3 regions of the Bradyrhizobium sp. UFLA05-89 genome follow, and region 1 is predicted to be linked to each of the others. Evidence: predicted binding sites of a transcription regulator. Region 1 holds the regulator's gene; each other region holds the start of a gene.
What was found. The regulator PhoB, encoded in region 1, activates phosphate uptake and scavenging genes when phosphate is short. The targets are predictions, from matches to a motif close to TGTCATNNANCTGTCAT.
Positions count from the first base shown of each region.

Region 1 (10,249 bases):
GGCGGCGAGCATGCTCTTGAGCTCGGACAGCGGCAGCTCGTTGATGTCCAGGAAGTGCTTGGGCGTCTTGCTCATCAGCTTGCCGCCGGCGTCTTGAGAGTGGATTCGATCGCGGTGCAGGCACGCTCGAGCCGCGCGACGCCCTCCTCGATCTCCGCCTCGGTGACGATCAAGGGCGGCAGGAAGCGCACCACATTGTCGCCCGCGCCGACGGTGAGCAGCTTTTCGTTGCGCAGCGCCGTGACGAGATCGCCCGAGGGCACCACGGCCTTGACGCCAATCAACAGCCCCTCGCCGCGCACCTCGCTGACGACATCAGGATGGCGGTCGATCACGGAGGCGAGCTTCTGCTTGAGCAGCAGCGACATCTTCTGCACGTGATCGAAGAAGCCGGGCTTGAGCATCACGTCGAGCACGGCGTTCGCCGCGGACACGGCGAGCGGATTGCCTCCGAAGGTCGAGCCGTGCGAGCCGGGCGTCATGCCGGAGGCCGCCTCGGCGGTCGCAAGGCACGCGCCGATCGGAAAGCCGCCGCCAAGCGCTTTCGCCAGCGACATCACGTCAGGGGTCACGCCGAGGCGGCGATGTGCAAAGAGTTCGCCGGTGCGGCCCATGCCGGTCTGCACCTCGTCGAAGGCGAGCAGCAGGCCATGCTCGTCGCAGAGCTGGCGCAGCGCGCGATAGAAGGCGGGAGACGCCGAGCGCACGCCGCCCTCGCCCTGGATCGGCTCGATCAGGATGCCTGCGGTCTGTGGGCCGATCGCCTTCTTGACGGCTTCCAGGTCATCATGCGGCACTTGGTCGAAGCCGTCCATCGGCGGACCGAAGCCTTCGAGATATTTTGCAGACCCCGTAGCGGCGAGCGTTGCCAGCGTGCGGCCATGGAAAGCGCCCTCGAAAGTGATCATGCGGTAGCGCTCGGGATGGCCCTTGGTGGCATGATAGCGGCGCACCACCTTGATCACGCATTCCATCGCCTCGGCGCCGGAATTGCAGAAGAACACGAAGTCCGCAAAGCTCTCGTTGCAGAGCCTGACCGCGAGCTTCTCACCGTCCGGGCTCTGGAACAGGTTCGACATGTGCCAGAGCTTTGTCGCCTGCTCCTGCAGAGCCCCGACCAGATGCGGATGCGCGTGACCGAGCGCATTCACGGCGACGCCCGACGTGAAATCGAGATAGCGCTCTCCATTGGTTGCGACCAGCCAGCAGCCTTCGCCGCGCTCGAAGCCGAGCTCGGCCCTGGCGAAAACGGGAAGCAGATGCGTCGCGGCGCTCTTGGTCATGGCGGTCACTTGGATGTTGGGGCCGGCTGAGGCTGCCTTGCGCAGCGCATCATTGACCTGCCCGGAAAACGAAACGTGCCGCCTTTTAAGGGCGGCACGTGTCACCATTTTATGCTTGGAAAAACCGCTGTCAATGCCGCCAGAAGGCCCTGCAAGGCGCCTGACCCGTAGTCTTGCGGTGGCGATTTTGAGTTCTTTTAGCGACGGAACATGTGGACGCGGAGCCGCAGACTCTTGCGCGGGAGTCACGCCATATTGTAGCGTTTACCGTGTCAGATACGACATCTCGTGCAGCAGTTCTGATCCTCTTAGTCCTCATGTACCGGCGTAACGTTCAGGTGCGTTTTTCGCGCCCGGCGAGCCTTAAGGGATTCTGGGGGCACGGGTTTTTCGAGGCTTAGACATCGCCACGCGGCCCCAAGGATTGGCAGGCGCGCGGCGAAGGGAAGGGTGCAATGACGGTTTTGACCTGGTCCGACGATCGCGTCGAGCAATTGAAAAAGCTCTGGGAAGCCGGGCTTTCGGCCAGCCAGATCGCTGCCGAGCTCGGGAATGTGACGCGCAACGCCGTAATCGGCAAGGTGCACCGGCTGGGCCTGTCCGGTCGCGCCAAGAGCCCGTCCTCGGCGGCTCCCCGGCCCCGCAAGGCGCGCCCCGCACAGCACATGATGCGGGTGAGCCGCCCGATCTCGCGCGGCAACACCGCCCTCGCCCAGGCCTTCGAGGTCGAGGTCGAGCCCGATCCGATCACCTACGACAACGTCGTTCCGATGAGCCAGCGCCTGTCGCTGCTCGAGCTCAACGAGGCGACCTGCCACTGGCCTGTCGGCGATCCCTCGAGCCCGGATTTCTTCTTCTGTGGCGGCAAGTCGCTCTCGGGCCTGCCCTACTGCGCGCAGCATTCGCGCGTCGCCTACCAGCCGGCGGCGGACCGCCGACGCGCACCGGCCAAGCCCGGCACGCGCTGAGGTCATCAGCGCGGGGGGCTGGCCGACGCGCAACGATGGTTCAACAAATTGGATGTCGTCCCTGCGAAAGCAGGGACCCATAATCCAGGGCGCAGTTATTGCGCGGGAAGATCACTCCGAGTCTTCGCCAAACCACTCCCCGTGGTTATGGGTCCCTGCTTTCGCAGGGACGACATCGGAGAATGTGGCGGCAGCCCGCTGGATCACCGCTGCCACCTGCAAACCTTAAGTCTGCTCCGCCTTCGCGAAACGATCGTCCAGCGCGTAGCCGGCGCCACGGACGGTGCGGATCGGGTCCTGCTCGCGGCCGAGATTGAGCAGCTTGCGCAGACGGCCGATGTGGACGTCGACGGTGCGCTCGTCGATATAGATGTCACGGCCCCAGACGCTGTCGAGCAGCTGTTCACGCGAGAACACCCGGCCGGGATGCTCCAGGAAGAACTCCAAGAGGCGATATTCGGTCGGGCCGAGGTCGATCGGCCGTCCGGAGCGCGCGACGCGACGCTTCTCGCGGTCGAGCTCGATGTCGCCGTAGGCGAGTATGGTCGCAAGCCGCTCGGGGCTTGCACGCCGGAGCAGGCCTTTCACGCGCGCGAGCAACTCAGGTACCGAGAACGGCTTGACGATGTAGTCGTCGGCGCCGGTCGCAAGCCCCCGCACCCGCTCGCTCTCCTCGCCGCGTGCCGTGAGCATGATGATCGGCAGCTGCTTGGTCTCGGGCCTGGCGCGAAGCCTGCGGCACAGCTCAATGCCGGACAGGCCCGGCAGCATCCAGTCGAGCACGATCAGGTCGGGGATATGCTCCTTGAGGCGGGTGTCGGCGTCATCGCCGCGCATCACCGTCTCGACATCGTAGCCGTCGCCTTCGAGGTTGTAGCGCAATAGCTCGGTCAGCGCTTCCTCGTCCTCAACAACCAGAATGCGTGCGCCCATGGCGTCGTCGCTCCTTAAGTGTTCGGCACGGTCGTGGCGAAGGTCGTCATGTCGCCCTTCGGGCGCTTGTCGGCGATGGCCTGACCTTCGATCATGTAAAAAACGGTCTCGGCGATGTTGGTCGCATGGTCGCCGATCCGCTCGATGTTCTTGGCGCAGAACATCAAATGGATGCAGAACGAGATGTTGCGCGGATCCTCCATCATGTAGGTGAGGAGCTCGCGGAACAGCGAGGTGCAGATCGCGTCGACCTCCTCGTCGCCTTTCCACACCACCATCGCCGCCGGCAGGTCATGCGCGGCATAGGCGTCCAGCACCGACTTCACCTGCTGCTGCACGAGGTCGGTCATGTGTTCCAGGCCGCGGAACAGCTTTAGCGGATGGAAATCGGTCTCGAGCGCGGCGACGCGCTTGCCCATGTTCTTGGCAAGGTCGCCGATCCGCTCCAGATCGGTCGCGACGCGCATGGCGCCAACGATCTCGCGCAAGTCGACCGCCATCGGCTGGCGGCGCGCGATCGTGAGCACGGCGCGCTCCTCGATCTTCTTCTGGAGCGCGTCGATCTCGGCGTCGGTTGCCACCACGCGCTGGCCGAGCGCGACGTCACGGCGGATCAGCGCATCGACGGAATCGACGATCATGCGCTCGGCAAGGCCGCCCATCTCCGCAACGAGCCGCGTGAGCTCTTGCAGGTCGGTGTCGAAGGCCTTTGCGGTATGTTCAGAAGCCATTTCCTGTCTCCTCAGCCGAAGCGGCCGGTGATGTAGTCTTGGGTACGCCGGTCGCTGGGCGACGTGAAGATCTTGCTGGTCTCGTCGAACTCGATCAGCTCGCCGAGATACATGAAGGCGGTCTTGTCCGAGACGCGCGCCGCCTGCTGCATGTTGTGGGTGACGATCGCGATCGTGTAGTTCTCGGCGAGCTCCTGGATAAGCTCCTCGACCTTAGCGGTCGAGATCGGATCGAGCGCCGAGCAGGGCTCGTCGAACAGGATCACCTCGGGACGCACCGCCACGGTGCGGGCGATGCAGAGACGCTGCTGCTGGCCGCCGGAGAGCGACAGGCCGGAGGCGTTGAGCTTGTCCTTGACCTCGTTCCACAGCGCGCCGCCGCGCAGCGCCTTCTCGACGCGGACGTCCATCTCCGATTTGGAGATCTTCTCATAGAGGCGGATGCCGAAGGCGATGTTCTCGTAGATCGTCATCGGGAACGGCGTCGGCTTCTGGAACACCATGCCGACCCGGGCGCGCAGCAGGTTGAGGTCGAGCTTGGAGTCGAGGATGTTGGTCTGGTCCAGCATGAGCTGACCGGTGGCGCGCTGTCCCGGATAGAGATCGTACATCCGGTTGAAGATGCGCAGCAGGGTCGACTTGCCGCAGCCGGATGGGCCGATGAACGCCGTGACGCGATTGGTGCCGAGCGTCAGGTTGATGTTCTTCAGCGCGTGGTGCTCGCCATAATAGAAGTTGAGATTGCGCACCGTCACCTTGGCCGGAGCCTCGGGCAGCGTCGGAGACGCCTGACGCCCGGTGGAACTTACGGAAACGGACAGATCGCTCATTTTGCAGTCCTCTCGGCGCCAAGAATGCGCGCGCCAATGTTCAGGGCAAGCACGGTCAGGGTGATCAGCAGCGCCCCGCTCCAGGCCAACTGCTTCCAGTAGGCATAGGGGCTCTGCACGAAATTGTTGATGGTGACCGGCAGGTTCGCCATCGTCTTGTTCAGGCTGAGGCTGAAGAACTGGTTCGACAAGGCGGTGAACAGCAGCGGCGCGGTCTCGCCGGCGACGCGTGCGGTGGCGAGCAGCACGCCGGTGATGAGACCGGAGCGCGCCGCGCGGTAGGCGATCCGCTTGATCACCAGCGAACGCGGCAGCCCAAGAGCAGAAGCCGCCTCGCGTAGCGCGTTCGGCACCAGCAGCAGCATGTCCTCGGTGGTGCGCAGCACGACCGGGATCACGATGACGGCCAGCGCCAGCGCGCCGGCGATCGCCGAGAAGCCGCGCATCGGCACCACCACCGCACCATAGATGAACAGGCCGATGATGATGGAGGGTGCCGACAAGAGGATGTCGTTGATGAAGCGGATTACCGAGGTCAACTTGTCGTTGCGACCGTATTCGGCGAGATAGGTCCCGGCGAACAGGCCAAGCGGCGCGCCGATGCCGACGCCGATCACGGTCATGATGATCGAACCGATGATGGCGTTGCGCAGGCCGCCTTCGGTCGAGCCCGGAGGCGGAGTGTCCGCGACGAAGATCTGAAGGTTCAGACCGGTGAGGCCGTTGTAAAGCAAGGTGATCAGGATCAGCGCGAGCCAGGTGACGCCGAAGGCGGCGGCAGCGATGCAGAGACCACGGATGACGATGTCCTTGCGGCGGCGGCGTGCGTAGATCGGGTTCATGTTACTTCCCCGCCTTCTTTTCGAGACGCAGCAGCATCAGCCGCGCGCCGGCGAGCACGAAGAACGTCAGCACGAACAGCAGCAGGCCGAGCAGGATCAGGCCGGACTGATGCAGGCCGTCGCTTTCGGCGAACTCGCTGGCGATCGCCGCCGAGATGGTCGTGCCTGGGGCGAAGATCGACGACGAGATGCGGAAGGAGTTGCCGATGATGAAGGTCACCGCCATGGTCTCACCCAGCGCACGTCCGAGTGCCAGCATGACGCCGCCGATGATGCCGACGCGCGTGTAGGGGATCACCACGCTGCGCACGACTTCCCAGGTGGTGCAGCCGACGCCATAGGCGGCTTCCTTCAGGACCGGCGGCACGGTCTTGAACACGTCGACCGAGATCGAGGTGATGAAGGGAAGCACCATGATCGCGAGGATCAGCGAGGCGTTGAACAGGCTGAGATAGGACGGCGGGCCGGCGAAGATCGCGCCCAGCACCGGAACGCCGTCGAACAGCTTGATCATGAAGGGCTGGAAGGTGTTGGCCAGGAACGGACCCAGCACGAAGAAGCCCCACATGCCGTAGATGATCGAGGGAATGCCGGCGAGCAACTCGACCGCCATGCCGATCGGGCGGCGCAGCCATTGCGGGCAGAGCTCGGTGAGGAAGATCGCGATGCCGAGGCCGACGGGAATGGCGATCAGCATTGCGATGAAGGAGGTGACGAGCGTGCCGTAAATCGGCCCGAGCGCGCCGAGCACCGGCGGATCGGCAGAGGGCGCCCAACGTTGGGTCCACAGGAAGGCGAGGCCGTATTCCCTGATGGCCGGGAAGGCGCCGACGATCAGCGACACGATGATGCCGCCGAGGATCAGGAGGACCGAGATCGCGCTGAGCCGCGTGATCCAATAGAAGGTCATGTCGCCGAGCTTGAACGCGCTCAAGGCCTTGGCGCGATCATATGGTCCGGCGTCGTCGACGATATCGCTTTGAACGGCCATCTCTGCCACGCCGATCCCCTGTACCAATTTATCTACGCTTATTGTCGGTCTCGTGCCCCGGATGCGGCGCAGCGCGAAGCGGTGCGACGCTGATCCGGGGCCGAAGTTATTGCACCCAAAGTCTTCTGGGTCCCGGCTCAGCGGCGCGTCATTTCATGCCGTACCGCGTCCGGGAGACGAGAGCCGCTGCGATCAGCTCTTGATCTCGGCAGCCCAGGTCTTCTCGATCAGCTGGACGACGCTGTCCGGCATCGGGATGTAGTCGAGCTCCTCGGCCGCCTTGCTGCCGTTCTTGAAGGCCCAGCGGAAGAACTTGATGGCTTCCTGCGAGGCCGCCTTGTCGGTGGCGTCCTTGTGCATCAGGATGAAGGTCGCCGCGGTGATCGGCCAGGACTTGTCGCCGGGCTGGTCGGTCAGGATGACGTAGTAGCCCGGAGCCTTGCCCCAGTCGGCGTTGGACGCGGCCGCCTGGAAGGCCTCGACGGTCGGCTGCACCGGCTTGCCGGCCTTGTTGACGAGACCGGTGTAGGTCAGCTTGTTCTGCTTGGCATAGGCGTACTCGACATAACCGATCGAGTTCTTGGTCTGGCTGATGTTGCCCGACACGCCCTCGTTGCCCTTGGCGCCGACACCGACCGGCCATTCGACGGCCGTGCCCTCACCGACCTTGCTCTTCCAGTCCGCGCTGGCCTTGGAGAGGTAGTTGGTGAAGTTGAAGGTGGTGCCCGAACCGTCCGAGCGGCGGACCACGGTGATCGCGTCCGACGGCAGCTTCACGTTCGGATTGAGCTTCTTGATGGCAGCATCATCCCACTTGGTGATCTTGCCGAGGTAGATGTTGGCGAGGGTCTCGCCGTCGAAGGTCAGCTCGCCGGCCTTCACGCCCTCGATGTTGACCACGGGGACGATGGCGCCCATGACCATCGGCCACTGAACGAGGCCGTCCTTCTCGAGCTGCTCGGCCTTGAGTGGCGCATCGCTGGCGCCGAAGGTCACGGTCTTGGCCTGGATCTGCTTGATGCCGCCGCCGGAGCCTATCGACTGATAGTTCAGACCGTTGCCGGTCTCCTTTTTGTAGGCGTCAGCCCACTTCGAATAGATCGGGAACGGGAACGTCGCGCCGGCGCCGGTGATGTCGGCAGCGAAGGCCGACGTCGATGCGGCCACCAGGCCAGCAGCGACGATAGTTTTGATGAAATTCATGCTGGTCTCCATAGTGGGGAGCGAAGCGCCATGCGCGCCCGATCGCGCTCCCGCGCCGCCCCTTTAGGAGCGATCGGTAGTGCTTTTACGAAGGTTTCGTGACAGTCGGATGACAGGCTTAAGCGCCTGAGATAGCTGGATTTTCAGCTTGCAGCTGGGGGCTTGGCCTGGGGAAAACAGGCCGTGAAAGTGGCGCCCTGTTTGAGCACGCTTTCGATCAAAAGCCGGCCGCGGTGCCGGTTAACGATATGTTTCACCAGCGATAATCCGAGGCCCGTCCCGCCCTGCGAGCGACTGTCGCCGACGTCAACCCGGTAGAACCGCTCGGTCAGCCTTGGCAGGTGTTCCGGTGCAATTCCGGGGCCGAAGTCGCGCACCAGGACGCGGATTTCCGGCGAGCCGTCAGCCGCCGTGACCATGCCGAGCGAGACGATCACCCGCCCGCCCGAGGCGCCGTATTTCAGCGCGTTCTCGATCAGGTTCTCGAACAGCCGCAACAATTCCTCGCGGTCGCCCGCGATCATCACCGCCGTCTCCGGCAGATTGATCTCGACGTCCACCTGCCGCTCGCGCGCCAGCGGTTCGAGCCCATCAGCGACCTGGCGGATGATCGGCACGACATCGACCAGCGTGTCGGGCCGCACATGCGCCGACAATTCCACCCGCGAAAGCGACAACAGATCGTCGATCAGGCGCGCCATGCGGGTCGCCTGGGTGTGCATGATGCCGAGGAAGCGCTCGCGCGCCCTGGGATCGTCCTTGGCCTGGCCCTGAAGCGTGTCGATGAAGCCGGAGAGCGCGGCCAGCGGCGTGCGCAGCTCGTGGCTGGCATTGGCGACGAAATCGGCGCGCATCTCCTCGACCCGGCGTAGCGGCGTCTGATCGTGGAAGGTCATCAGCATGCATTTGTCAGCGCCGCCGAACGTGGTCGGCACCGGAACCGGTGTGATGATCAGCTCCATCCAGCGGTCGACCGGCACGTGATCGAGATAGTCGGCGCGGCGCGGCTCGGATGTAGCGATCGCCTCGCGCAGCGCGGTGATGATCTCCGGCGAGCGCAGCGCGAACTGGGCGAGCTCGTTCTTGCGCAGCGCTGGCGCGAGCTGGGCTGCGGCAGCATTGAGATGGATGACGCGCCCGGCGCGATCGAGCAGCACGGCCGGGTCCGGCATGCCCGAGACAACCGCGGCCACCGCCGCGTTTTCGACCGGGTTGATGCGGCGGACGTCGTCGCGCGAGGCGGCGGTATCGTGCAGGCGCCAGGGGATCAGCGCGGCCGCGGCGATGCAGAGAAACACCGCCACAGCCCGCGTCGCCGACAATTCCCCGAGCGAGACCACCACCGACAGCGCCAGCGCCGCCGCGATCAGGATGATCGCCGAATGCCGCAGCCGATCGGACCAGGGCTGGACCGAGGGAGAAGGGTGGGCGTCGATCGCCATCGGGGCAGGCTTCTCCTTAAGAATTGTAGGCCGGTCAGGCGCTCTTGTCGCTGCGCTCTCTCACGTAAGCGGCTTCGCGCGCAGGGCCGGGATCGAGCTTGAGGGCCGCCTGCTGCAGGCGTTTCGATCGGGCTCCGATAATAACCTCTCGAAACGTCAGCAAGATTACAGATATGACAAAGGGCGAAAGATAATAGAGGACGCGGAACAGCAGCATTCCCCCGAGGAGCTCCTCGCGGTCCATCTGCCACAGCCCGACCAGCATGGCGGCATCGAATACGCCGAGACCTCCGGGGGAGTGGCTGGCGAAGCCGAGCAGTGTGGCGGAGACGAAGATCACAGCGACCACGACGAAGCCGAGATTGGGCTCGTCCGGCACCAGCACGTACATCGCGAGCGCGCAGAAGCCGAGATCGACGATGCCGATCGCGATCTGGAGCAGCGTCAGCGGGCCGCCCGGCAGCACCACCGTCCATGGACCACGACCGACCACGCGCGGCTGGGTCCAGACCCACACGACATAGGCGACCAGCGCGACGATGATCGCCATCGCGACCAGCCGGTTGAGCCAGGGGGGCAGCTGGTCGATCGAGGCCGCAGCTTCGGGGTGATAGGTGATCCCGAGGCCGAGCACGGCGGCGTTGCCAAGCCAGAAGGTCAGGCCGGCGAGGAAACAGATCTTGGCGACGTCGATCGCGTTGAGGCCCCAGGCCGAGTAGATGCGATAGCGCACCGCGCCGCCGGTGAAGACGCTGGCGCCGACATTGTGGCCGATCGAGTAGCTGGTGAAGGCCGCGAGCGCATTGATGCGGTAGGGCACATGGGCGTGGCCGATCGCACGCGTCGCGAACAGATCGTAGAAGGTCAGGGTGAAATAGCCGGCGGCCACGAACAGCGCCGCCATCGCAATCTGGCTCGGCTCGGTGCTCTTGATCGCCTCGACCACCTCGTTGAAGTCGATGCCGCGCAGCATGTGATAGAGCACGTAGCAAGCGATGCCGATGACCGTCACGCTGATCACGACGC
Region 1 is NZ_JBANBA010000016.1:88,305-98,553, reverse strand. It holds gene argF (ornithine carbamoyltransferase) at 1-75, opposite strand, end outside; gene SO139_RS11595 (aspartate aminotransferase family protein) at 75-1,283, opposite strand; gene SO139_RS11590 (GcrA family cell cycle regulator) at 1,739-2,251, shown strand; gene phoB (phosphate regulon transcriptional regulator PhoB) at 2,477-3,184, opposite strand; gene phoU (phosphate signaling complex protein PhoU) at 3,199-3,915, opposite strand; gene pstB (phosphate ABC transporter ATP-binding protein PstB) at 3,927-4,745, opposite strand; gene pstA (phosphate ABC transporter permease PstA) at 4,742-5,587, opposite strand; gene pstC (phosphate ABC transporter permease subunit PstC) at 5,589-6,578, opposite strand; gene pstS (phosphate ABC transporter substrate-binding protein PstS) at 6,771-7,781, opposite strand; gene SO139_RS11555 (ATP-binding protein) at 7,925-9,223, opposite strand; gene SO139_RS11550 (putative bifunctional lysylphosphatidylglycerol flippase/synthetase) at 9,258-10,249, opposite strand, start outside.

Region 2 (10,249 bases), on a different contig from region 1:
AGACATCAGCGCACGCCTGCACGGCAAGCACAATCCGGACTTGAGAATGGAGAAGACAGCATGAAACTCGCAACCATTGCGATAGACGGACGGACGACCTGGGGCGTCGTCGAGGGTGACAACTTTTTCGATGTCGGGGCGGTGCTCGCGTCACGTTATGCCGATCTCCGGGCGGCCCTCGCAGGTGCCCTCGCCGGCGTTGCGGATGCCAAGTCGAAAGCGGCTGCCAGCCCGCTTGCGAAGCTCATCTGGCTGCCGGTCGTACCCAATCCAGACAAGATCCTTTGTGTCGGCCTGAACTACGAGACGCATCGGAAGGAAACCGGCCGCGCCGAGGTCGAGCACCCCACGATCTTCTCGCGCTACGCCAACAGCCAGACCGGGCATCTCAAGCCGATCATCCGGCCGCGCGTCTCGACCGACCTCGACTTCGAGGGCGAGCTTGCGGTCATCATCGGCAAGGCCGGGCGCTATATCTCCCGCAGTGAAGCGATGGGCCATGTCGCCGGCTATGCCTGCTACAACGACGGCAGCGTCCGCGATTTCCAGCGCCACACCCATCAGTTCACGCCGGGCAAGAATTTTCCGGACACCGGCGCGTTCGGCCCGTGGATGATGACGCCGGACGAGCTCGGCGAACTTGCCGAGTTGAAGCTTACCACCCGCCTCAACGGGCAGGTCGTGCAGGAGGCGCAGATCAAGCACATGATCTTCGATATTCCGCGCCAGATCGAATACTGCTCGACCTTCACGCGGCTCGAGCCCGGCGATGTCATCGTCAGCGGCACGCCGGGCGGCGTCGGCGCCAAGCGCACTCCGCCGCTGTGGATGAAGCCCGGCGACGTCGTCGAGGTCGAAGTCGAGCGGCTCGCCGTGCTGCGCAATCCGATCGTCGACGAGGCACGGTGAGCAATCCGCGCGCCAGAAGCGGCCTGCAACTGCGGCGAAGCCCAGGCGGCTTCGCCCGCGCGCCAGCGCACTTCTGACGTCAAAACACACAACAAGACAAAACAGGGGGAACATCATGAGTAACAGCGCAGATGTCATGGTCGGAGGAACGGGCCGGACCGACACGGCACCGGTCACGCCCGCGTATCGCAAGCTCGTCGTGGCGTCCTCGCTCGGATCGGTGATCGAGCACTACGACTTCTTCATCTACGCCTTCACCGCCCCCGTGGTGTTCGACCGCTTCTTCTTCCCGAAGATGGATTCGACCGCGAGCATGCTGGCGGTCTACGCGACATTCGCGGTCGGCTTCGTCGCGCGCCCGCTCGGCGGCATGGTGTTCGGTCATTACGGCGACCGGCTCGGCCGCAAGGCGATGCTGACGATTACCTTCGTGCTGATGGGCGTCGCGAGCTTCTTGATTGGCTGCCTGCCGAGCTATGACGCGATCGGGCTCTTGGCACCGATCGCGCTCGTCGTCTTGCGCTTCGTGCAGGGCTTCGCCTTCGGCGGCGAATACATGAACGCGGTCTCGCTGACGCTGGAGAATGCGCCCTCGGCACGGCGCGGCTTCTTCGCCTCCTTTGTCAACGCCTCCGGCCCGATCGGCGTGATCCTGGCGTCCGGCTTCATCGCACTGCTCGGCTTCGTCTCGACCCCGCAGGATTTTGCGCAATGGGTCTGGCGCGTGCCCTTCGTGCTGAGCCTCGTGCTGGTCGTGCTCGGCACTTACATCCGCCTCCAGGTCGACGAGTCCACGCTGTTTAGGGCGGTCGAGGCATCGGCCGCGCGGCCGAAGGCGCCGCTGCTCGACGTGGTGCGGTCGTGGAAGAAGTCCGTCATGTTCGGCTGTCTCGCCAACATGGTGCACAGCACGTTCCAGTACATGAGCACGGTGTTCGTGCTCGGCTATGCCGTGAAGACGCTCGGCATGGCGCAGTCCAACGTCACGTTCGGCACCATGGTCGCCAACGTGCTGGAGATGTGCATGGTGCCGCTGATCGCGAGCTTTTCGGACCGGTTCGGCCGGCGCCCGTTCATGGCGGTTGGCATCCTGCTCGCCGCGGCGTGGTACCCGATCTACTTCCAGCTCGTCGCGACCAAGGATCCGACGCTGCTCATCATGGGCCTCGTCGTCTCCATCGGCATCATCCACGCGCTGATGTTCGCACCTGAAGCAGCCTTCACGGCAGAACTGTTTCCGACCGAGGTCCGCGTCAGCGGTTCCTCGCTCGGCAAGCAGCTCGGCATCATCCTCGGCGGCGGCATCGCGCCGCTGGTCGGCACCGCACTGATGGGAGGAGCGGGCGGCAGCTTCACGCCCGTCATTCTCTATTTCGAAGCGATCGCGGCCTGCGCCTTCATCGGCATCCTCCTGGCGCCGGAGAGTTCAAAACACGCCCTGTAGGCTTGGCTACAGCTTTACTTGGCGGCCGGGAAAGCCCGACCGCCGTCCGCAATTTTGGATTGTCCCGGCCTACGGCTGATGCGAGATTGGAAGCATCGAACGGGATAATCTGAATTGTGACCATGATGGGTTTCACGGCGCTTGATCTCGGGCTCCGCGGCGCGGCAAGCGGCGTGTTTCTCCTGATGGTGCTCGTGCTGCTGCGGCTTCGGCCCGTCAACAAGCACATAGTGCTTGGCATCGCGATGTCGGCCGGAGGCGCGGCCTTCGCGATCGCGACCGCACCGTTCATCCCGAAATCCTCGCTCTGGTGGACCCTGTCGATCCTGTCCGGGCAACCCGTCGTAATCTGGCTGTGGGCCCGGATCACGTTCGAGGACGATTTCGTCCCCCTGCCCTGGCATGCTGCAATGTGGCTTGTCATGGTCGGGTTCAGCTTCGCGGTCAGCCTCGCCTGGACGAGCTATCCGGCGATCGCGCACCGCGGCGCCGATGTGCTGGCCGTGGTCGTCGTCCTGCTGATGCTGTCCGCCGCCGTTCACATGGTGAGGACCTGGCGTGCCGACCTGGTTGCCCAGCGGCGCCGGTTGCGCACCGTGGCACTGGTCATCAACCTCGTCTTCGTCGTCCTCATCGCCGCATCAGGCCTGCCGCCTCCGCCCGTCACCGGCGCCGGCATATCCGGCAGTCTTGCCACAGCGGCCGGCTTGTTCATGCTGGCGATGCTCGGAGGTTTCGGTCTGTTCAGTGCCCAGATCACCGCGACTCCGCGTGATGCGACCGCGGCAATCGCCTCGTCCAATGCTGACAGCGAGGCCGCGGCCACCCCGAACGGGGGTGATCGCGCATCGATCGCCCCGGCGCTGCTGCGCCGTCTCGACAGCCTGATGACCGTCGAGCGGGTCTACCGGCAGGAAGGGCTCTCGATCGGCCGGCTGGCGGCGATGCTCGATCTGCCCGAATACCGACTCCGGGAAGCGATCAACGAGGGGCTGGGCCATCGCAACTTCAACGCCTTCCTCAACAGCTACCGGATCGAGGAGGCCAAGGCGGCGCTGTCGGAGGCAAGCCAGCGCGACGTCCCGGTCCTCACCATCGCCATGGACGCCGGCTTCCAGTCGATAGGTCCTTTCAATCGCGCCTTCAAGGTCGCAACCGGCATGACGCCCACCGAATTCCGGCGCGACGCCCTGGCGCGCGCGCAGCCGCCGGAGGTCGAAAGCGAGACGAATCGCAAAATCGGCCAATCGTCCCAAGGATTCGGCTAGCCGAATTGTGGATCGGGCGAGAGCGGATCCTCGCCGTCCGGCAGGCTCACTGACGTCGTCCCTCCTATCCCCGAGGCCTTCATGTCCAGCCCGACCACTTCCGCTGCGGAACGTCTCCACGCCCTCGATGCCGTCAGGGGCTTTGCGCTCCTGCTCGGCATCGTCCTGCACGCAACGCTCTCGTTCGTCCCGGCGCCGACACGGTTCTGGGTGATCCAGGACACCCAGCCCAGCACGACATTGGCGCTGCTGTTCTTCGTCATCCACGTGTTCCGGATGACGACTTTCTTCGTCATGGCGGGCTTTTTCGCCCATATGAGCTTCCATCGCCGCGGGCCGCGCGACTTCATTGCCGATCGGCTGCACCGGATAGGACTTCCGCTCCTCGTCGGCTGGCCGATTATTTTCGCAGCGATGGCAGCCGTCACGATCTGGGCCAGCGCCTTCCCGCATGGTGGACCGGTGTCGGGCAGTCCCTGGCCTCCGGCGCTGCCCAAATTTCCCCTCGCCCATTTCTGGTTTCTCTACGTGCTGCTGGAACTCTATGCCGCCACGCTGCTGCTACGCGGCGGCATTGTCCGGCTGGACCGGACCGGCCGGTTTCGCGCCGGCGTCGACCGGCTGATCGCCCACCTCATGGGAAGCCGGTTGGCGCCTCTGCTTCTCGCCCTGCCGATCGGCGTCGCTCTCAGCCTCGATCCGAAATGGATCGGCTGGTTCGGCGTCCGCACGCCGGATCAGTCTTTCCTGACCAACGCGCAGGCGTTGATCAGCTACGGCGTCGCGTTCGGCTTCGGCTGGCTCCTGCATCGCCAGATCGATCTGCTCGGCACCTTGAGGACGCGCTGGCTCTCCAATCTCGTCGCCGCCGTCATTCTGATTGCTATCAGCTTCGTCCTGACGCTTGTGCTGTCTTCTCCGGCTGCGCGGGCCTTGCCGGTCAGCGTCGGAACGATCAGGCTCGCCAGCGCCATCTGTTACGCGCCTGCGATCTGGACGACGACTTTTGCTATCATCGGGCTTGCGCTGCGGTTTCTGTCCGGCTTCAGCCCGGCCCGACGCTATCTCGCCGATGCCTCCTATTGGCTCTATCTCATCCACATGCCGATCGTCATGGCGCTCCAGGTCGTGGTCTCCCAGCTCGATTGGGCATGGCCGTTCAAATTCGCAGCCATTCTCGTGGTCGCCATTCCCGTGATGCTGGCGAGCTACCAATGGATGGTGCGTTACACCTTCATCGGCACGGTGCTGAACGGCCGCCGCTTGCGGCGCGAGCAACCGCACGCCATCGCCGTCGCAGGTCCCGTCGCGCCGTGAGGCCCCGAGCTCAGCGCTCCGGCTGATAGCCGTCCGTCAGCGTCTTCAGGAAGGCGATGATGTCAGCTTCGTCCTGCGCCGTCATCGCCGGCGTGTCGCCGAGGTGGCGGTCGAACGGCGGATCGCTGACGTCGACATTGGCGTGATATTTCGCCGGCAGGTCGTCGTATTTCAGCACGATCCCGTCGGCTCCGCGCGGAAACACTTTTTCCGGATTGGTGTCGCGGAAATTGTAGAAGTCCATCACCTCTTCGAGCGTGCGGAAGACGCCGTTGTGGAAGAAGGCGCGGCGTATTGCCGTGTTGCGCAAAGTCGGCGTCAGGAACATGCCGCAATATTGCGTCTGCTCGGCGATGTCGGTGCGATACGGGCCGCAGACCCCGAGATCGAAATGATCGGGATCGCGGTTGCGCGCGAGCGCGGCATTGCGCGGCGCGCCGAGCGCTTCGTATTGATGGTCCGTGAAAAGCGGCGGCAGGCCATCGCGGGTCGGCGCGGAGGTGTGGCAGCCGGCACAATTGGCCTTCTCGGGATCGTTGAACAATTTGAGGCCGCGCAGCTCACTTTCGGAAAGCCGCGCCTTGCCCTCCAGCCAGTAGTCGTACTTGCTCGTATAGGGATGGAAGCTCGGCTCTTCCACCTGATAGCGTGCAACGGCAAACATCGCCTCCGCGACCAGCAGCCGCTGGTTTTCGAGCACGCCGGCGCCGAACAGCTCGGTGAAACGCGGGACGTAAGCCGCGTGGCGCAACTTGTCCGCCACCACCTCGATGCTACCGCCGTCCATCTCGTTGGGATCGAGCAGCGGACCGAGCGCCTGCTCCTGGAGCGTGTCGGCGCGGCCGTCCCAGAACAGACCTCCTTGCGGCACGATGTTGGCAGCGGATCCGGCGCCCCCGGCGACTTTCGTCGCGCGCGCGGCCTGCTGGCCGAGCGCGGCCATCTGCGCGAGATCAATCACGTTGTCGTCGTCGCCCTTGTCGGGGCCGATGCTGAAATTCGGTTGTCGCTCGAGATAAGTCAGCGAGGGAACGGCGCGCGCACCTTGCTGCGACACCGTCCGGCCGCCGAGCATCACCGGCCCGTCGTTCGGCGGACCGTAGGCGTGGTCCGGGCTGTGGCACGATGCGCAGGACAGCGCGCCGGACGAGGAGAGCGAGGCGTCGTAGAAGATCTCGCGCCCAAGCTGCGCCATCGCAGAGAGCGGCGCGACGGGCGGACGCATGAAGCGAACCGGATTCGGATTCATGCCCGGACGCTCTTGCGTCTCCGCCGCAACGACGGCGCCGGCCATGCAAAGCAGGCCGGCGCCGAGGAGCCACACGATGCGGCTGTTCATATGACGTCCAATAATCCTAGTGGTGATGGTGCTCGTCCGGGGGGCTGACCACGACCGTGCCAGAGGTCGGGTCGAGGAACAGCGCGTCGATCCTGAGATCGTGGCCATGGTCCTGATGGAAATCGAACAGATCCATGATCGAACCGGCCGTTGCATCGAACGAGCCGCCGCCGAGGCGCTTGCCGTGCAGCCAGTTGTCTTCGATGAAGCGCACCACCGAAGCCTGTGAGATGGCGGTGTGGCTGACGAAGTTGGTCTTGGCGTAGGGCGAGATCACGACGAAGGGCACGCGGGTGGCGGGACCGCAACGGCCGTTGACGGGCTTGCCGCTGACACCGTTCTGTTGCGGCTGCTTGGCGGTGCCGAGGCCGCACTGGCCGGAACCGTTAAGCTGATCGGCGGTCGTGTCGTAGGAGGCGCTCGTAGGCGTGGCGTAAGCGTGGTCATACCAGCCGTCCGAGTCGTCATAGGTGATGATGACAGCCGTCTCGCGCCACTCGGGCTGCTTCTGGAGGAAGTTAATCAGCTCGACCGTTCCCTGCTGCTCGTCGAGGGGATCGGAATAGCCAGCATGGCCATCCTGATAGGCAGGCAGTTTGACGTAGGAGACCGCTGGGAGATTGCCTGCCTTCACCGCCGCGTAAAAATCCTCGAGGTCGTAGCCGTGATTGGCGGGATCGAGGGTCTTGCCGTCCTTCTCGTAGGTGTGGCCGATCGCATGGACCGAGCTCGGCCGCGCATGGGTCGAATTCGCGGTCGACTTGTAGAACTGAAACCAGGCGTGATGCGGAACATAGTCCGCCTTGGCGGCGCCGACGACGGTCGAAAACGAGCTGCGTGCGCAGCCGGTGGTGCCGTTCGAGTTGGTCACGGAAAGATCGAAGCCGCCCATGAACGAACCCCAGCTGATGCCGGCATCGTTGAGCAGATCACCAATGTTCTTGCCGGTCATCGTGACCTGCGTCGTGTAGCCCGGCGTGCTGCAAGGATCATAGGCGGGACCGGGGTCGCCGATCACCGTGAGGCCACCCTGGCCGTCTGCGATGATTTGCGTGGGATTATTGCCGAGCACCGCCACTGCGCCATTGGTCTGGCCCGAAATCACGTTCAACGCGCCCACCGTCGACGGACCATAGGTGTCGGTGTAGGCATTGTCGTTCATCGCGAAGTGCTGCGCGTAATTCCAGAACGCGGTGACGGTGTTGCCGTCGAAATAGCCCATCACCTGGCCGGTGGTGCCGAAAGCACCGACGCCGCCGGCTGTGCCGCGACCGGTATATTTCGGGAACAGATCAGCCTTGCCGTTGTCATAGGCCTGCTGCTCCGGCGTGTAGGCATGGTTCTGCGACTGAGTGTTGGCCTGCGTGCGGTCAAGACGGAAAGGATTCGTCGCGCCGGCGCCGTTGGCCGCGTTGTTGTTCGGATTGCTTGTCAGCAAGTTGGCGTTGGCGAGGTTGTTCACCTTCGGCGTATGCGGCTTGGCAACGAAAGGAATCGAGCCCGACGGGTTGGTCGCATTCGGATACGTTGCGAAATAATTGTCGAACGAGCGGTTCTCGTTGAAGATGACCACGAGATGCTTGATCGGCGTCTCGGTGTGGTGGTGGCGTTGATCGCGATCGAAGTCGTCCTGACCGAACACCGGTGCGCCGCACACGAGCGCCATCGCGACCGCGAGAATCGCGGTCGTGCCGAGAAGTTTGTTTTTCATCTTATTGCCCCAAGATCAAAAATTATGACATCGACGCGCGGCAAACTAACCGCCGTGAATGACAGGTCTGTGTCGGTTTGACGCAGACCGCATCACGCGGCCTTCGCGAGGCTGCGTTTTTTTTGGGCGGCGTGTTTGGCCGAGATCCTCAGCGCGCTCGTTTCGACGAAGGGACGCCCTATTCCGTCCGGATCGGCGCGTCCTTCAGGCCGTTGGCGTCATAGGCTCTGCGCAAGGTGCCATTGACGAGCGCATCGGTCATGAACTTGGTGACGAACGCCAGCGCCTGCGAATGGCCGAGTGGCACGGCGACCGCAGTGACCGTCTTCTTGAAGGTCTCGTCCAGCACGCGCGTGCCGGGAATCTTTTGCGCCATCTTGTTGAGCTGGTCGCGCGACAGCGCGAAGGCGTCGATCTCACCGTTCTTCAGGAGTTCGAAAATTTCGTCATAGGTCTGATAGCCCGTCACCTTCGCAGCCTTTAGATGCGCGACGGCGCCGCGCATCGTGGTCGTGGCGTTGACGGCGGCAACCTTGATGCCGGGCTGGTCGAGCGTCGCAAAATTGGTCACGCCCGATCCCGGCTTGACGATGTATGTGGCGTCGGCGACCTCGTAGATCGGCCCGAACGCCATCTTGGTCTCACGTTCGGGATCCTTCGGCAGGAACGTGACATCCCAGCTCCCCCTCGCGGCCGTGTCGGTGATCTGTCCGGAATTGTTGTGCACCACATATTCGACTGACACGCCGAGCTCGCCCGCCATCGCCTTGCCGAGGTCGACGGGCACGCCGGCGAAGCCTGCTTCAGTCCTGGTCGACCAGAACGCGCCGCCGGCCGGGCTGATCGCGATGGCGACGCGCAATTTGCCGCTCGGCGCAATTTCAGCCCTGAGATCCTCCGCCATCGCCGGCACCGCCATCATCGCCGCGAGCGCGAGACCGGCGCAGGCCGGCCAGATCGAGATTGGCATGTCATGTGTCTCCCCGTCCGCTCGTCCGTCATCCGTACCCCGTCGAAATTGTGATCGATCGTGCGCCCGGTGAAAAGCGGATTTGCCGTAATCACAGACAAAACTGTCACATGCCGCGCCGCTCTTCGCAGTGCAAGACCATCGCGCCGCCATGGCTATGGTGTTCCACGGCCCCCCGTTTGTTGCTATCAAATCGCGAGGCGGCCTGCCGCAGGCATACAACAGACGGGGAACACCGCAATGACGCGCGCGAATCTCGCTTGTCCCGCACGGCACGATCAACAGCCTGGACAGATCGGGCGGCTCCTCGCCGCAATGACCGTCGTCGTCGCACTTGCGGGGTGCGATCAGAAGAACGTCTACGCGCCGCCGCCGCCGCCCAAGGTGGATGTCGCAGTGCCCGTGCAGCGCGCAGTGACGCGCTATGTCGAGGCCACCGGCAACACTGCGCCGATCAAGAGCGTAGATCTCGTGGCCCGCGTGCAGGGCTTTTTGCAAACGATCGACTATCAGGACGGCACCTTCGTGAAACAGGGCACCCAGCTCTTCACGATCGAGCCGGAAACCTACAAGCTGAAGGTCGAACAGGCGCAGGCCGCCGAGGTCGGCGCGCAGGCCACGCTCAAGCAGGCCGAAGCCGACTTCAAGCGGCAGACCGAGCTCGTGCAGCGCCAGGCGGTCTCACAATCGACCCTCGACACGTCGACATCCACCCGTGACAACGCCCAAGCCAGTCTCCAGCAGGCCCAGGTCAACACGAGGCTCGCCGAGGTCAATTACGGCTACACAAAGGTCTCGGCGCCTTTCGACGGCATCGTCAGCGCGCACCTGGTCTCGATCGGCGAGCTCGTCGGCGTCTCCTCCCCGACGCAGCTCGCGACCATTGTCGCGCTGGACCCGATCTGGGTGAACTTCACGGTCAATGAGCAGGACGTCCTACGCATCCGCGCCGAAGCAGCCCGCCGCGGAATGACCGTCGCCGACCTCAAGCAGTTGCCGGTCGAGGTCGGCCTGCAAACCGAGACCGGCTATCCGCATGAGGGCCACCTCGATTATGTCTCGCCCACCCTCAACTCGTCGACCGGCACGCTCGCGGTGCGCGGCCTCATTCCCAATGACAAGCGGGTTTTGCTGCCCGGCTATTTCGTCCGCGTCCGCGTGCCCTTCGACCAGGACAAGAATGCGCTTCTTGTCCCCGACACAGCCCTTGGCAGCGACCAGGGCGGCCGCTATCTGCTGGTGGTCAACAACGAGAACACGGTCGAGCAGCGCAAGGTGCAAATTGGTCAGG
Region 2 is NZ_JBANBA010000020.1:84,786-95,034, forward strand. It holds gene SO139_RS13645 (bifunctional 3-(3-hydroxy-phenyl)propionate/3-hydroxycinnamic acid hydroxylase) at 1-64, shown strand, start outside; gene SO139_RS13650 (fumarylacetoacetate hydrolase family protein) at 61-909, shown strand; gene SO139_RS13655 (MFS transporter) at 1,025-2,353, shown strand; gene SO139_RS13660 (helix-turn-helix domain-containing protein) at 2,476-3,621, shown strand; gene SO139_RS13665 (acyltransferase family protein) at 3,703-4,938, shown strand; gene SO139_RS13670 (cytochrome-c peroxidase) at 4,949-6,277, opposite strand; gene SO139_RS13675 (phospholipase C) at 6,294-7,988, opposite strand; gene SO139_RS13680 (transporter substrate-binding domain-containing protein) at 8,167-8,958, opposite strand; gene SO139_RS13685 (efflux RND transporter periplasmic adaptor subunit) at 9,199-10,249, shown strand, end outside.
Region 2: a site for PhoB is predicted at 8,047-8,063, ahead of SO139_RS13675 (phospholipase C). Genes of this name have one in related genera too.

Region 3 (10,249 bases), on a different contig from region 1:
CGGCATTCTCGTAACGCTGATGAAGAAATTGCAGCCGGATATCCCCTTTGGCCCCCAGGAGAGCGGGGTCAAGAGACGGCCGAACGGCACGTTCAGCAATGTTCCGACCGCGGATGAGCAGATCGCCGAAGTCCGGCGGGCACGGTGCTTTCAGACCGACAGCTATACGGTTGGCGATCGTGGCCTCCATTACGTCACGGAGGTGCCAAAGGCCGGCGAAACGATCTCGCTGCCGCGCTATCTGGATGTGAGCGTCTCGACCGCCCGACTCGTGAACGGAGCGTCGTCTCCTGCCGGCCGGGATGCCATGATCCTGCAATATTTCAAGAATCGAAAAAGTATGGGCGAGGTCATTCATCGCTTCTTCGGCGAACCTGGTCTGATGGTTGCAACAACGGCGTATGCCAACTCGGACCACCAGGCCGCCATCGCCGTCTTGCGCCAGCGCCTGGCCGATCCCGGCTTCGGATCCGCGCTGACGCCTTTGGAGCGGGCGGAAATCGAGGTGCTCGCCAGCGACCCGCTGGACTTCGTGTCGTGCACCGCCCGTCGCGGACGCCCAGGCAAGGACGCTTGATGTGGAAGTGGGGCCCTAGGGCAAGAGCGTCATGCGCAATGCCCTATGATGCCATAATACCCCTGATTTGCCCGACGTGTCACTTGATTTCGTAAAATACGAAAGTCGTCCCCGCCGGCCGTCGGCTACTGTGCATGGGGTTGTTTTCACACTTTTGGTCGGAGCGTCCCCGAAGGGGGCGCGCTCCTGCACGCGCGAAGGCAGTTTCAGGCCTTACGCGCTCTCCGTCTCCCGGTGCACGTCGTGGACGACGAGACCCATGCCTTCCTCGGGCATCTTGATCCAGTCGCGGCGCTTCAGCGTGCGCTTGGTGTCCTCGTAGCCGCTCGTCCAGTGCTCGCGCATCGAGGTACCTGAGAATTCGTGGTCCTTGGCGTCGCCCTCATAGGCCTTCTGCTGATAGATCAAATGCAGGATCGCGATCTCGGGCATGTTACGCAGGTTCGCCTTGAGCTTGCGCTCATCCTCGGACAATTGCTCGTCGGGAAGCTTCGCCAGCGCCTTGTAGAGCATGGCCTTCAGATTGTGCGTCCGGCGATAGACGTCGGTGTTGTGGCGCGTGCGCGAGGAATACATGATGTCCTTGTGGCGGGCCATCACGTCCTGGATCGAGCGCGGCAGCACGCCGCGCGCGCTGAACAGGTCGACCTGGAACACCAGCGAGTTGAGATCGTCTTCCTGGTCGAGCAGGTGCTGGAGCGGCGTGTTGGAGACGATGCCGCCGTCCCAGAAATGATCGGTGCCGATCCTGACCATGGGCAGCGCCGGCGGCAGCGCGCCGGAGGCCATGATGTGCTCGGGCTCGATCTCGTCGTGGGCATTGTCGAAATAGATGAAGTTGCCGGACAGCACGTTCACGGCGCCGACCGCGAAGCGGATCCTTTTTTCGTTGATCAGGTCGAAGTCGACGAGCTCGCGCAGGCTGTCGCGCAAAGGCGTCGTGTCGTAATAGCTGGTCGCCGTCCTGGCGCCGACCGGGCTGAACCAGGGATTGACCTGGTGCGGAGTGAAGAAGCCGGGCTGCCCCATCGCCGAGGTCATCCACGCGCTGGTGAGGTTGCGCCACTGGCGGAAGACGTCGCCATCCGGTGTGTAGTGCCAGATCTTGCGGTTGGTGATGCGCTCCCAGAAAATGCGGAGCTGATCGAGCCGCTTCTCCGGCTTGTTGCCCGCGATGATGGCGGAGTTGATCGCGCCGATCGAGACGCCACAGACCCAGTCCGGCTCGATGCCGGCCTCGTGCAGCGCCTGATAGACGCCAGCCTGATAGGCGCCGAGCGCGCCGCCGCCTTGCAGCACCAGCGCGACGCGATCGCAGCGCTCGGGCCGCCAGCCCCGCGAGGCAGGCTGATGTGTCTGATAAGTCGGTTGCGACGTGCGGGCGTCCATGGCGCTGTCTCCTGGCAAGCATGATCCGGAAAAGTGCGCAGCGGTCTTCCGACAAGATCATGCTTGAACAACAAGCAATTGCGCCCGGCAGTGACGGCGTGATGACAGTTGCGGTGCCGATGCGTCGTGGGCATGCAGGTCAGTCGCGCCTGACATGACAGGAGGGTCACGCGCCTGACGGAAATCCATCACACCGCAGTCAATGACGACGGCTAGCAATTCGCGTTAGGCTTGTAGCTGCCAGGCGGACATCACATTAGCGTCACACAGGAGATCAGCGATGCGCAGGGAAGACGTTCTGAGACTCCCGTCCATGCCGGCCGCCGGACCCAGCTATCCCGCCGGTCCGTATAGCTTCATCAACCGCGAATTTCTCGTCATCACCTACGAGACCGATCCGGATCTGATCCGCGGTGGCCTGCCTGAGCCGCTGGAGCCGATCGACCAGCCGATCGTGCATTATGAGTGGATCAGGATGCCGGATTCCTCCGGCTTCGGCAGCTACACCGAGTCCGGCCTGGTGATCCCGGCGCGCCTGCATGGCGAAGAGGTCAACTTCGTCTCGCAGATGTATCTCGACGACGATCCGCCGATCGCCGCGGGCCGCGAAATCTGGGGCTTTCCCAAGAAGTACGCCCATCCCAAGCTCGAGATCGTCAAGGACACGCTGACCGGCACGCTGGAATATGCCGGTCAGCTCGTCGCCATGGGCACGATGGGTTACAAGCACGAGAGCATGGCCGGCAACGGCGATCTCACCCGTGCGACACTGTCGAAGACGCAAATCAATCTGAAGATGATCCCGGGCGTCGATGGCCATCTTGAGGTCTGCCAGCTCGTCGCGATCAACCTCACCGACATCGTTCCGAAGGGCTCCTGGATGGGGCCCGGTCGGCTGCACCTCGTGCCCCACGTCAATGCGCCGGTTGCGGACTTCCCGGTCCGACGCGTGGTCGGCGCGCATCACTACATCGCCGACCTGACCCTGCCGTTCGGCCGCGTCGTGCATGATTATGTCAAGGAAGCCGCGGCCGCGACGGGTCTCGCGGCGGAGTAGGGCGGCCCATCATCAAGCTGTAACACACACGTATTTGAGTACCCGCGGGTCCCGGCGGGCGGCATTGGCCAGCCGGGAGAAATCACATCGTTTGACCGTGGGGTTGGCCATGGCTGAGCCGGCAAAGATCGTCAGCGCGTTCTCGGATGCCGCATCCGCTATTCCGGGATTGGTATGGGCCTTTCGCCTCCACGGCGACGGCAGCGCGGAGGCTCTGCCGATCGACAAACCGATCGAGTTCACGCATGACGGCCGCCTCTGGCTGCATTTCAATCTGACTGATGCGCGGTCGCGGCCCTGGGTCGCCGAGTCCAGCCTGCCGCAGCTTGCGCGCGATCTGCTCCTGTCCAAGGACACGTTTCAGCAGCTCCATGTCATCGATGACTGCGTCTACGGCGTGTTTTCCGACCTCGTGCGCGACATCGAGAGCCCGACCGAGGAAACTGCGTTCCTGCGCTTTGCGATGACGGAGCGGCTTCTTGTCAGCGGCCGCCATCAGGCGCTGTGTTCGGCGGACGCGGCGCGGCGGGTGCTGGAGGGCGGCTACCGCGTCGAGAATGTCGCGGCGCTTCTGGAGAAGATCGTCGACGAGGTCGCCGACACCATGGACCGCATGGCCGACAAGATCGGCCAGGACATCGACGGCATCGAGGAGCGTATCGCCGCCGATGAGGCCAAGCCGGAGATGCGCCGCAGCCTGAGCCGGCTTCGTCGCACCTGCGTCCGGCTGCATCGGCAGCTCACGGGCCTGCGCATCCTGTTTCACCGCCTCGACCTGAAGAGCCCGGAGAATATCCCGCCGGGTCTACGGCTTCACGCCGCCAAGCTCGCTCAGCGCCTCGATGGCCTTGACCACGACATCGTCGAGCTGCGTGAGCGCAGCCGTCTCCTCGAGGAAGAGCTGCACTTCAAGACCGAGGAGGAGAGCAACCGCCATCTCCACACCCTGTCCATCGTGACGACGCTGCTGCTGCCGCCGACGCTGATCACCGGCGTGTTCGGCATGAACACGAAGGGGTTGCCGCTCACCGACGTCGAGACGGGGTTTCTTTACGCCATGGGCCTGATGGCTGCGTCGGTCGGTCTTGCCTACGTCTTCATGCGGCGCATGGGCATTTTCAAATAGGGCGCCCAGCCGGTATCAGCCATATGTGCAGAGTCATGCCTCCGCTGCGAAGTCGGGTCGCAATCGTGGTGGCGTGTCTTGCCAGCGCGCTGGCAAGCACGGGCGCGCTCGCCGGTGCCAAGGATGAGACCGTGGCCGAATGGTTGACGCCAAAATGGTTCAACGACTGGCACGATGGGCTCGCCAACAAGGGCCTGAATTTCGGCCTCACTTATATCGGCGACAACATCGGCAATGTGTCCGGAGGCGTCGCGCGGGGCGCCATCCATTTCGGTCGCTTCGATTTCTCTGTTGACGCCGACCTCGACAAGCTCGTCGGCTGGACGGGTGGCCGCTTCTACGCCAACGCCTTCGAGATCTACGGGCGCGGGCTGACGCGCAACTACATCTACAATCTCGCCACCATCAGCGAGATCGAGGCGCTGCCCGACACCAGGCTTTACAACGCCTATTTCGAGCAGAGCCTTTTCGATGGCAGGTTGAACATCAGGGCCGGCCAGCAGGCCGCGGACGTCGAATTCTTTGACAGCGAGACCGACGACCTCTTCATCAACGGCACCTTCGGCTGGCCGGCTATCAAGGCCACCAACCTGCCGGCCGGCGGGCCGGCGCCGCCGATCGCGGTGCCCGGGATTCGCGTCAAGGCCGCGGTTTCGGACAACGTCACCGTCTTCGGTGCCGTGTTCAATGGCAATCCGGCGCGGCCCGGCGACGGCGATCCGCAGTTGCGTGACAATCACGGCCTGGCGTTTCGCGTCAATGATCCGTCATGGGTCATCGGGCAGGTTCACTTCGACTATCGTCTCGATGTCGGTGGAAACTCGCTCGCCGGCAATTTCACGCCCGGAGGCTGGTATCATTTCGGCGATTTCGACAGTCAGCGCTTAACAGCCGAGGGCCTTTCTATCGCCGATCCTACCGGAAGCGGCATTCCGGCAAAGCTGCGCGGCAATTATGGAATCTACGCGGTCGTAGAGCAGGCGCTCTGGCGGCCGCCAGGCGTGACCGAGAAGACGGTTTCGGCGTCGCTGCCGGGTGTCACCGCGTTCGGCCGGATCGCCTACAGCCCGCCGGACCGCAACCTGATCGACCTCTATCTCGACGGCGGCGTCGGCTTCGTCGGCTTTACCCCCGGCCGTCCCCTCGACCGGTTCGGAATCGGGATGGCCTATATGCGGATTTCGGGCTCTGCCCGTAGCCTCGATGTCGACACCCAGTTTTTCAACGGCATCCAGAGCCCCGTTCGCAGCAATGAGACCCTGCTCGAGGTGATCTACGAGGCGCACATCAAGCCGGGCTGGCTGCTCGCGCCCTATTTCCAATACGTGTGGCGGCCGTCCGGTGGCATCCCGAATCCGAACGATCCGAGCGGTCTCTCGCGTATCGGCGATGCCGCGGTGTTCGGGCTGACCACGACGATCAAGTACTAGGCCTGGCAGCGCCGACGTTCCTGCATGCTCTCACGCGGGTGGCCGGCTATGGCTTCGGCTGCCGCGGGAAGCCGGCTTGGGGGCTGCCGGCCCATGCCGCTTCTGATAGGATGAGTCTACAGCATGATGTGAAGCGGTTTTCCGAAAAGATCATGCTCAAACAATAACCTAAAGCGCGATGACGATTCATGCCTACCTCATCGCGCTTTAGAGCAGGACCAGGAGGATCCGGTGATGTCGGCTGTCGATTCGAAGACTGTCCGCACCATGTGTCCGATGAATTGTCATCCGACTTTCTGCGGAATGCTGGTCGAGGTCGAGAGCGGCCGGCTCAAGACGCTGAGCGGAGACAAGGATAATCCCGACAGTTCCGGGTTTCTCTGCGTGCGCGGCCGCGCCACGAGTGAGATATTCGGCAATTCGAAACGTCTTCTTTATCCGCAGATTCGCGATGACCGCGGTACAGACACTTGGCGCCGCGTCAGTTGGGACGAGGCGCTGGATTTCATGGCGAAGCGGATGCGGTCAGTCGGACCCGAGGCGGTCGGCCTGTGGGCAGGCCATGGCGGCTTCACTGCGGGCGGCGCCATAACAGTCCAGTTGATGCAGCGGTTCGCGAATATGTACGGATGTCAGAATTGGCATCCCGCAATGATCTGCTGGGGCCTTGGCGGGTTTGGCGTTGGCCTGTCCGGCGCACTCAAGGTCAATACCAAGGAGGACATGGCCGAGAACTCGAACATGATCGTCCTTTGGGGCTCAAACATTTCGAGCCAGCCCAATACGGCCCGCCATATCGTCGCGGCGCGGCGTCGCGGTGCCAAAGTTGTCACCATCGATGTGAGAAGAACGGAAGCCGCGGCGCAATCGGATGAGGTTCTCCTGATCCGACCCGGGTCGGACGCCGCCCTCGCACTGGCCGTCATGCACGTCATCGTGACGGAAAAGCTCCATGACCCCGCGTTTGTCGGAGCCCACACCGTTGGATTTGAGGAGCTCTCGTCACACGTGCTGCCCTTCACCCCCGCATGGGCAGCAGGAGAAACGGGTCTTGAGGAAGGCCAAATAGTTGCGTTCGCCAGAGCATACGCTTCCACGCGTCCCGCCATGATCCTGCTCGGCGGCAGTTCCATGCACAAGAGTACCAACGGTTGGCACGCAGCGCGTGCGATCAGCTGCCTGCCGGCTTTGACCGGCCAATTTGGGGTCCCGGGCGGCGGTCTTGGGCCACGTCACGGCGCCCAGAGCGCGAGCCTGCGCCATCTGAGCGCGGGTCTGACGCGCCCGCCGGGCAACTACATTCCGAACCAGATGCCCGACATTGCAAAGGCCTTGTCCAATGGGCAGCTCAAGGTTCTGCTGCTCCTGGGCACGAACATGCTGTCATCTTTCGCCGATGCCGGAGAAATCTCACGCGGCCTCGACAACACAGAGATGATCGTCTGCGTCGATCTGTTCATGAACGAGACCGCGCGGCGCTACGCGGATGTCGTGTTGCCGGGAACCGCCTGGCTTGAGGAATTGGGATTCAAGGTGACGAACACGCATCTCTATTTGATGGAGCGTGCGCTTGATCGCGAGGGAGAGGCCCGTCCGATCCACGAAATCCTGAGATCTCTGGCGACGTCTCTGGGGGTCGTCGACTTCTTTCCGTGGGCGTCGATAGAAGAGGTGATCGATCTGCTCCTGAATGATCCGACGACCGGCCACGCGACGGTCGCTTCCCTGCGCGCTGCGGGTGGCATTGTGCCTCTGCAAGTACCCGCAATCGCCTATGCTGAGCGAAAGTTTGATTCGCCGTCCGGCAAGATCGAACTCTACTCATCACAAGCAGCAATGCTCGGACTGCCGGCACTTCCGGTGCACGAGGTTAGCCAAAGTTCACGCTATCCGCTGGCGTTGAGCTTCGGAAGAACGCTTACACATTTCCATTCGTTCTACGACGAGGGCAAAGCGCTTTCGTCCCTGGCAAAGCACAACGTCGCTCCGCAGCTGTGGATATCTCCGGCGGATGCAGAGGCGCGCCAGCTCGCCAACGGCGATGCGATCAGGATCTTCAACGACCGGGGTGAGTTTGCGGCAAAGGCCTGCATCACCAGCGACGTACAGCCGGGTGTGGTCTGGATGCGCGATGGATGGGTGGGCCTGAATCATCTGACATCCGGAGAAGCGGTTCTCGCCGGAGACGCCCTCAGTCTTTTTCCATTTTCCGTTGGGCAGGCGGATTACAGCGCCAGAGTGGAGGTAGCGCCAAATCGGGCTGTTGGATCCTAGGTCTCGCGTCTCTCTCCCGCGACCATGAGCGATGCCCTCTTTCGCGCTGTCATCCCTGCATGGGCCACTTTCGACAGCGCGGCATGGCGGCCCTTTACGCCACCACGGGCTTTGGATGCCGCGCGAGCGCCAGCACGATCAGCGCGGCGAACACGCAGAGTGCGCCGGCGATGAAGAAGGCGGGCAGGTAGCTCGCCAGCAGCGTCCGCGACAGGCCGGCGCCGAAGGCGGCGGTGCCGGCACCGAGCTGGTGGCCGGCAAAAATCCAGCCGAACACCAGATTGGCGCGCTCGGGGCCGAATTTTTGCGCGGTCAAACGCACCGTCGGCGGCACGGTGGCGATCCAGTCGAGGCCGTAGAACATCGCAAACAGCGACAGGCCGTAGAAGGAGAAGTCGCTGAACGGCAGGAACACCAGTGAGAGCCCGCGCAGGCCGTAATACCAGAACAGCAGCCAGCGATTGTCGTAGCGGTCGGACAGCCAGCCGGACATGATGGTGCCGAAGAAGTCGAAGATGCCCATCGCAGCTAACAGGCCCGCCGCCTGCACCTGCGGGATGCCGAAATCCAGGCACATCGGGATCAGGTGGACCTGGACGAGGCCGTTGGTCGAGGCGCCGCAGACGAAGAAGGTCGCAAACAGGATCCAGAATGCGCTGGACGTCGAGACATCGCGCAGCGTGCCGAGTGCAACAGCCGTGATCGGCGCGTGGCTGACCGGCGGCGTGGGCAGTGGTTCGCTGCCCTCGTCGCCGAACGGGCGCAGGCCCACATCGCTCGGGCGGTCGCGCATCACGAGCGCCACGGCGGTGGCGGAGACGCCGAGCATTACGCAGACGAAGCTGAGCGCAAGGCGCCAGCCGAAGCGTTCGGTGAGGCTCGCAAGCAGAGGCAGGAACACGAGTTGCCCGGTGGCAACGCTCGCGGTCATGATGCCGACCACGAGGCCGCGCCGCGCGGCGAACCAGCGCGTGGCGATAGTGGCACCGAGCACCAGCGCGGTCATGCCAGTGCCGATGCCGATCACGACGCCCCACAGCAGCATGAGCTGCCAGACCTGTGTCATCGCGAGCGAAGCCACCAGCGCCGAGACGACGATGAGCTGCGCCGTCAGTGTCACGTTGCGCAGGCCGTAGCGGTTGAGGAGGGCGGCCGCGAACGGCGCCATCAGGCCGAACAGGATGAAGCGGATCGAGAGCGCGGAGGAAATCTCCGCGGTGCTCCAGCCGAATTCCTTTTGCAGGGGCACGATGAACACGCCGGGCGCGCCGACGGTGCCGGCGCTGATCAGCGCGGCGAGGAAGGTCACGCCGACCATCACCCAGCCGTAGTGGATGTTACGGCGGCCAAGTGCTGCCGCGAGCCAGTTCGAAATCATTGGGCCCCCACGTCGGTTAGAAATCTGCGTGGTCTGTTTTCAGTCTGGCATCTTGCCACGGATCAGGCGCGGCTAAAATGCCAGACTTCCCTCAATTTCGGACATTGTGCCTAGCGCACAAAACGTTCCACCGCGATCGCGGTGGCTTCGCCGCCACCGATGCACAGCGCCGCGACGCCGCGCTTCAGATTCTGCGCCTCCAGCGCATGCAACAGCGTCACGATCAGCCGCGCGCCGGTGGCGCCGATGGGATGGCCGAGCGCGCAGGCGCCACCATTGACGTTGAGCTTCTCCCTGGGAATGCCGAGATCGCGCTGCGCGGCCATGGCGACAACGGCAAACGCCTCGTTGATCTCGAAGAGGTCGACGTCATCGACGCCCCAGCCGATCTTGTCCAGCAGCTTGCGGATCGCCGGGATCGGCGCCGTGGTGAACCATTGCGGCTCCTGGCTGTGGGTGGCGTGGCCCTTGATCTCGGCCAGCACCGACAAGCCGTTGCGATCGGCAAGCGCGCGCCTTGTCAGCACGAGCGCGGCCGCGCCGTCGGCATTGGCGGAGGAGGCCGCCGGCGTAATGGTACCGTTGGCGCGGAACGCCGGCTTCAATCCGGGGATTTTCGCCGGATCGACCTTCAGCGGATGCTCGTCATTGGCGATGACGCGAGGACCGGCTTTCTCGCTGAGCGTAATCGGTGCGATCTCGGCCTTGAACGCGCCGCTCTCCACCGCCTTGCGCGCGCGGCTCAGCGTCTCCATTGCAAAGGCGTCCTGATCCCTGCGTGTGAATTGATAGGCTTCCGCGGTGGCCTCGCCAAAGTCGCCCATCGAGCGGCCGGTCTCGTAGGCGTCCTCCAGTCCGTCCATCATCATGTGGTCGATGATGCGGTCATGGCCGGCGCGGTAGCCGCCGCGCGCCTTCGCCAGGAGATAAGGCGCATTGCTCATGCTCTCCATGCCGCCGGAGACGACGATGTCGGCCGAGCCCGCGCGGATGATGTCGTGGGCGAGCATGGTCGCCT
Region 3 is NZ_JBANBA010000013.1:62,967-73,215, forward strand. It holds gene SO139_RS09755 (M48 family metalloprotease) at 1-577, shown strand, start outside; gene SO139_RS09760 (patatin-like phospholipase family protein) at 791-1,966, opposite strand; gene SO139_RS09765 (acetoacetate decarboxylase) at 2,247-3,023, shown strand; gene SO139_RS09770 (transporter) at 3,133-4,149, shown strand; gene SO139_RS09775 (carbohydrate porin) at 4,185-5,579, shown strand; gene SO139_RS09780 (molybdopterin-containing oxidoreductase family protein) at 5,814-7,853, shown strand; gene SO139_RS09785 (MFS transporter) at 7,948-9,231, opposite strand; gene SO139_RS09790 (acetyl-CoA C-acyltransferase) at 9,342-10,249, opposite strand, start outside.
Region 3: a site for PhoB is predicted at 2,057-2,073, ahead of SO139_RS09765 (acetoacetate decarboxylase). Genes of this name have one in related genera too.